3 regions of the Neorhizobium turbinariae genome follow, and region 1 is predicted to be linked to each of the others. Evidence: predicted binding sites of a transcription regulator. Region 1 holds the regulator's gene; each other region holds the start of a gene.

Region 1 (2,268 bases):
GGCAGGAACGGGCAAAACGGCTGCCGGATCTTCTGATCTCCGAGGATGGGACGCTGGTGGCGCTAACCCGTGGCCAGCAAGTAGCGACCAATCGTGCCCGTCCACCCGACTTTATCTTTGGCCAGTGGACGAGAGCGCTGACGCTGTCGCAGCCTTTGAAGCCGGATGTGAAGACCAGCCTGTCTCCGGGCGGCGACAATAATAGGCCTACTGAACCGTCTCGTGAGCGGCGGGCGCTGACGGAACAGGAAGTGGAGGCGGCCCGCTCTGCGATGCGATCAGCACCGGAAGGCGGGTTCAGCTGTGTCTCCAAGGCGTGGTGTGCGGCCAAAACCGATGGGAGCGTGACGGTCGCGGTGGTCGAGGATGGACGTTTCGCAGGCGCGGCGTGTGATGCCTCCGACATCGTCATAGCTCCAAGCGCCCGCTTCCACGAGTGTCGCTCCGGCGCGCTGATGATCAGCGGGCAAACGCTTCGAAAGGCAGGGGCGCTTGAGATCAACTTCAACCGCGCGAAGCAACGCGATCTTTGGACAGCAAGTGCTGCCATGGTCGGGCTCAGTCGCTCTTGGAACCGGCACCGCCATTACGACTGGCGGAGCAAAAGTTTCAGCGCGGAGCTGCCGGCGCCGCTTCGGGCTCTTCTCAGTGGTAGCGGCGAATAAGGCCGACGAGCTTGCCCTGAATCTTGACCCGGTCCGGCGGGAAGATGCGGGTTTCGTAAGCCGGGTTGGCAGCCTCCAGCGCGATCGAGCCGCCGCGACGACGGAAGCGCTTCAACGTTGCTTCTTCATCATCAACAAGCGCCACGATAATGTCGCCCGGATTGGCGGTGCTGCCGTTGCGGATCACCACCGTATCGCCATCGAGAATGCCGGCCTCGATCATCGAGTCGCCCTTGACCTCAAGCGCGTAATGCTCGCCCGCACCGAGCATCTCGGCTGGTACGGTAATATCGTGGGTGTTGTTCTGGATCGCCGAAATCGGCACGCCGGCCGCGATGCGTCCCATGACGGGGACAGTCGCCGAATTGGAATTGTCGGCCGCGGCGGGTGCAGGTTTGGCGGACGCGGTAGACGCTGACGGTTTACCAAGGCTGCCTTCGATCACACTCGGCGAGAAACCGCGGCGGGGCTGCATGCTGGGGGAGTAGGCCTCAGGGAGCTTGATGACTTCCAGGGCCCGGGCGCGGTTTGGAAGCCGGCGAATGAAGCCGCGTTCCTCAAGCGCTGTGATCAACCGGTGGATGCCAGACTTCGATGCGAGATCAAGTGCGTCCTTCATCTCGTCGAAAGATGGCGGTACGCCTGACTCCTTCATTCGTTCGTGAATGAAAAGCAGCAATTCCTGTTGTTTGCGCGTCAGCATGTCAGCACCCCAAGAGTCGGAAACAAATCCAGAACAGACACTATCTGTTCAGTATGTGTTCCGCAAGTGGCTAAATATCCGTGAAGTCATATGCATTTTTGTTGATCAGGAGCCGGTGATCTGGCCGTGAGAGCACTTGCTGCTGGCGTCGCGGTTGCCAATTTAAAAGGCCGGTTCTGGCTCGGGGGTATGACGTGAACGCAAGAGCAATCGATCATCTGGTCCTACCGGTGAAGGATCTGGCAGTGACGCGGGCGCGCCTTGGTGACCTTGGGTTCACGGTTGCACCCGATGCGCTGCACCCATTTGGCACCGCCAACGCCTGTGTTTTCCTGCGGGATGGGAGTTATCTGGAGCCGCTCGCATTCGCCAATCGTCGTCAGGCCGCAGCGGCTGCGAAGCGTGGCAATGTGTTCACCGAGCGCAATCTTGCCTTCTGTCGCACGAGGCATCGGGAGGGGCTTTCAGCCATCGTGCTCGCCACCGATGATGCGCAGGCGGATCATACCGCTTTCACGGCGCAGGGCATATCCGGCGGCGAGATGCTGGAGTTCGCCCGGCCGATGAAGCTTCCGGATGGCACGGAATCGGAGGCACGCTTTCGTCTCGCCTTTGCGGCCGACTCGCAGTCACCCAATTTCTTTCTGTTCTCCTGTCAGAGATTGAATCCACTGCCTTCGGGGCGGGAGGAACTGCTGAGCCATGCGAACGCGGTGATCGGCATCAGCGAGATCATCCTGGGTGCATCACAGCCCGATGCGGCCGTGCCGCTATTGGCGCAGGTGTTCGAGCATGAGCAGGATGAGTTGGGCGCCGGTTTCGTGGCAGCGAACGGCGTCCGTACACGGGTGATGTCCGACGATGACCTGGGGCTGCATTTCCTTCTTCCACCTCAAGCTG
Region 2 (2,268 bases), on a different contig from region 1:
GAAGTTCAGCGGCGTGAGAACGGGAATGCCGAGGAGTTCGGCTGCCTGGTGCACCCGCGACTTGACGAGATCGAGGCCACGCCGCCCGCCCGGCCGCGGCGGCTGGGTGTAAACCGCGACGATCTCATGGCCGGCGTGCTTGAGGCTTTGCAGCGTCGGCACGGAAAAGTCGGGCGTGCCCATGAAGATGATGCGAAGTGACATGGACCATCAGCGCCCTGAAGCGCCCCTCATTCGTCGGACAAGCGCGGGAAAGGCTTAAACAGCCTTTGCCTTGGCAGCCTTCGTGAACTTCTTGATCACCATTTCGCGCTTCAGGCGCGAGATGTGGTCGATGAACAGGACACCGTTCAGATGGTCGATCTCGTGCTGCAGACAGGTCGCCAGCAGGCCATCCGCTTCAACAAGGTGCTCCTTGCCGTCGCGGCCGATATGCTTGACAGTGACCGTCGCCGGGCGCTCCACCTCGGCGTAATATTCCGGGATCGACAGGCAGCCTTCTTCATAAACCGAGCGCTCGTCCGAAGACTTCACGATCTCTGGATTGATGAAGACCTGTGGCTGCTTTTCCTCGTCCTCGCGGGCAACGTCGATCACCAGGATGCGGCGAGGCACGCCGATCTGGATGCCGGCAAGGCCGATGCCCGGCGCATCGTACATCGTTTCCAGCATGTCGTCGGCCAGCTTCAGAAGCTCGTCGTCCACCCGTTCAATGGGTGCCGATACCTGGCGCAGAATGGGGTCGGGAAGAATGATCAGCGGCTTTATCGTCATGGCCTCCCCATAACGCATCTTTATTTTTGAAGAAACAGAAAAGACCAAACACTCCCGCCTCGTGTTCACGTTTTGATCTTTCCAATCCAGCCATTTCTGATAGCTTGCGCACCATGACCGATCTCCTAGACCGCGTATCGCTTGTTCTCAGCAACCAATCCGCCCTTGCCATCGCAGGGATCCTCGCGTGCGTTCTGTTGTTGATCGTCCTCCTCTGGCTGCGGTCCAGTGCAAGCCGGCAGGAGGAGATGAGGCAAGCGGCGCTCGATTCGGAGTCGCGGCTGGCGGAGCTTATCCGGGCGCAGAACGAGATGCAGGGTCGCCTCGCTGCGATGACCGAGGCGCTTTCTGCGCGACAGGCCGAACTCAACCACGCTGTCGGCCAGAGGCTCGATGGCATGACGCACCGCATCGGTGCGACGCTGACCGAGCAGACGAAAACGACGCACGAAAACCTGCGTCGCCTGCAGGAGCGGCTTGCGGTGATCGATGCAGCGCAGAACAATATCCAGACCCTTGCCAAGGACGTCGTGGGGCTGCAGGCGATCCTTTCCAACAAGCAGACGCGGGGCGCTTTCGGCCAGGGACGCATGGAGGCGATCGTTGCCGATGGCCTGCCCCTCGGCGCCTATGAGTTCCAGGCGACGCTCTCGAACGGCAACCGCCCGGACTGCACCGTGAAGATGCCGAACGGCGCTCCGCCGCTGGTGATCGACGCCAAGTTTCCGCTGGAAGCGTGGAACCGGTTCCGGGAGGCTGCGGCACCCGAGGCACGACGCGCCGCAGCGCAATCCTTCAAGCGCGATCTGGAAGTTCACATCCGCGATATATCCGAAAAATATTTGATCCCAGGCGAGACGCAGGAGATGGCCTTCCTGTTCGTGCCGTCGGAATCGATCTTCGCGGAGATCCACGAGCATTTCGAAGCGGTGGTGCAGAAGGCGCAACGGTCGCGGATCGTCATCGTCTCGCCGTCGCTGCTGATGCTGTCGATCCAGGTCATCCAGGCGGTGCTGAAGGACCAGCGCATGCGCGAGCAGGCTCACCTGATCCAGGGTGAGGTAGCGCTGCTGATGGACGATCTTGGTCGCCTGGATGACCGGACCCGCAAGCTGCAGGCACACTTCCTCGCGGCTCAGAAGGATGTCGAGCAGATCGTCACCTCCAGCGAAAAGCTTGGCCGCCGTGGGGCGAAGATAGCCGCGCTTGAGCTGGAAGCTCCACCAGAGCCGGAAAAGCCAAGCCATTCGTCAAGTAGTCACTATGCCGAAAGCCGGACGGGGCTTCTGAAGCTGCGAGTGGTTGACGAGGAATGATCTGGGCGGCAGTGTCGCGCCACTCCAGATCAGGAACAGGCTTGTCATGATTACTATACTCGGCTCCATAAACATGGATCTCATTGCCACCACGGCGCGCTTGCCGGAGCCGGGGGAAACCGTGCCGGGCACCGGCTTTGCAACGGCAGCCGGAGGCAAGGGCGCCAATCAGGCGCTG
Region 3 (2,268 bases), 210 kb from region 1:
CGAGTTTGATGAAGGCGGGCGGCACATGGAGCGGCGGCTGGTTGGGCAAGGGGTCCGGCAGTCGGTTGTCGTCAAAGCCGAACAGGCCGTCAGCATCATCCATGCTACGCCAGTCGATCATCTCCGGCGGGATGCCGGCACTCAGGTAAGCGCGGGCGGCGTCACGCCACTCCGTCAGGTCCCCCCTGCCCCTCAGCGCATAGCGATAGATCATAGCAGTGAAAGCTGCTCCGGCTTCGGCTCGAACATGGCGCGAAGGTCCGGCCGGTCGACGAGCCGGTGTGGCGTCCAGCCTTCGGCCGTGACGAAGGGCTGTATCTTGCGCAGAGATACCCCAAGTCGCTTCAGGTCATCGAGCCGCAGACGCCGGAAGCGGCGCGCGGACAGGATGCTCTTCACGGTCTTCGTGCCAAGCCCCGGAACGCGCAGCAGCTTCTCCTTGTCGGCGCGGTTGACGTCCACCGGAAACTGTTCGCGATGCGCGAGTGCCCAGGCGAGCTTCGGGTCGAGATCGAGATCCAGCATGCCGTCCGCCCGCGTCGAAGTGATCTCGCCGATGTCGAAGCCGTAGAAGCGGTACAGCCAGTCCGCCTGGTAAAGCCGGTGCTCACGCATCAAAGGCGGCTTGATCAGCGGCAGGTTCTTCGACGAATCAGGAATGGGGCTGAAGGCCGAATAATAAACGCGTTTCAGGCCATAGCTGCCATAGAGCCGCGCGCTGGTGCCGAGGATGGTCGCATCATTGGCGCCATCGGCCCCTACGATCATCTGCGTGCTCTGGCCCGCCGGCGCGAACTTCTTGCGCCGCTTCGTCTGTAGCGTCGGCTCGGCCATCTCCTCCATCTTCAGCCGCAGGTTGCCCATCGACTGACGGATGTTGTCCGGCCGCTTTTCGGGCGCGAACTTGCCGATGCCTGCATCCGTTGGCAGCTCGATGTTGATCGACAGGCGGTCGGCATAAAGCCCCGCCTCCTCGATCAGGTGCGCGGAGGCTTCGGGAATCGTCTTCAGGTGGATGTAGCCGCGGAAGTTATGAACCGTGCGCAGTTCCCGCGCGATTCTCACCATCTCCTCCATGGTGTGGTCGGAGGAGCGGATGATGCCGGAGGAAAGGAAAAGACCTTCGATATAGTTGCGCCGATAGAATTCGAGCGTCAGCCAAATCACCTCTTCAGGCGTAAACCGGGCGCGCTCCACGTTGCTGGACGAGCGATTGATGCAATAGGCGCAGTCATAGATGCAGAAGTTGGTGAGCAGGATCTTCAGCAGCGAGATGCACCGCCCATCCGGCGCATAGGCATGGCAGATGCCCGAACCTTCCGTCGACCCAAGCCCGCCAGAGCCGAGGGAATCGCGTTTCGACGTCCCGCTCGATGCGCAGGAAGCATCATATTTGGCGGCATCGGAGAGAATTGCCAGACGTTCTTTCAGCGACTTCTTCATTAGCCCGTTCTCTAAATGTTCTCATCGTGAACGTCAAGACATTGACAAATGCAGCGGCATGGATTCTGATTGAGAAGGTTAGGGATTGGGCTCGGCAGTCGCGCAAAAATTCTGGCGATGATTGTCGAATTTCTGTTATAGTGCCCTAAATTCTGGGTTTGCGAATGGTTCCGAAGTTTTACTCCGGAACCTGTTTCTTTTTGTGTCCGCCGCAGCCGCGGGCACCGCCTGAAGGACAAGGAAATGGTTGATAAGGTACCGATGACGCAGAATGGCTTTGCACAGCTTCAGGAGGAGTTGCGCTGGCGCCAGCAGGAAGAGCGTCCCCGTATCATTGAGGCTATTGCGGAAGCGCGCGCTCATGGCGACCTTTCGGAAAATGCTGAATACCATGCCGCGAAGGAAGCTCAGAGCCACAACGAAGGCCGCATCACCGAACTGGAAGATCTGACCGCCCGTGCCGAGGTGATCGATCTGTCCAAGATGTCGGGCTCTAAGATCAAGTTCGGTGCGACGGTGAAGCTCGTCGACGAAGATACCGAAGAAGAAAAGGTTTATCAGATTGTCGGCGACCAGGAAGCTGACGTGAAGGCTGGCCGCATTTCCATCTCCTCGCCCATCGCCCGTGCGATGATCGGCAAGGAAAAGGGGGATTCCATCGAAGTCGTCGCACCGGGCGGCTCCAAGGCCTACGAGATCCTTTCCGTATCCTGGGGCTGATTCCGTGCCTTCCAGCGGGGCAAGAAACGACAATCCCGCCATTGTCGGTATCCGTGACGCCGAAATCATCGCGCCGAATTTCAAGAAGCGGCTTTCCGGCGTCAC

What was found. Region 1 encodes LexA, which represses DNA repair genes until DNA is damaged. Its sites were predicted from a motif close to TGTTCNNNNTGTGTTCNG; they were not measured.
Region 2: a site for LexA is predicted at 837-854, ahead of M0654_RS10005 (DNA recombination protein RmuC). Genes of this name have one in related genera too.
Region 3: a site for LexA is predicted at 1,449-1,466, ahead of M0654_RS00730 (putative DNA modification/repair radical SAM protein). Genes of this name have one in related genera too.

What each region holds. Positions count from the first base shown of each region.
Region 1 is NZ_JALPRY010000001.1:355,219-357,486, forward strand. It holds gene M0654_RS01630 (ComEC/Rec2 family competence protein) at 1-665, shown strand, start outside; gene lexA (transcriptional repressor LexA) at 646-1,368, opposite strand; gene M0654_RS01640 (VOC family protein) at 1,563-2,268, shown strand, end outside.
Region 2 is NZ_JALPRY010000010.1:284,358-286,625, forward strand. It holds gene fmt (methionyl-tRNA formyltransferase) at 1-204, opposite strand, end outside; gene def (peptide deformylase) at 259-774, opposite strand; gene M0654_RS10005 (DNA recombination protein RmuC) at 888-2,090, shown strand; gene M0654_RS10010 (ribokinase) at 2,137-2,268, shown strand, end outside.
Region 3 is NZ_JALPRY010000001.1:145,649-147,916, reverse strand. It holds gene M0654_RS00735 (UdgX family uracil-DNA binding protein) at 1-214, opposite strand, end outside; gene M0654_RS00730 (putative DNA modification/repair radical SAM protein) at 211-1,443, opposite strand; gene greA (transcription elongation factor GreA) at 1,687-2,163, shown strand; gene M0654_RS00720 (glycosyltransferase family 4 protein) at 2,204-2,268, shown strand, end outside.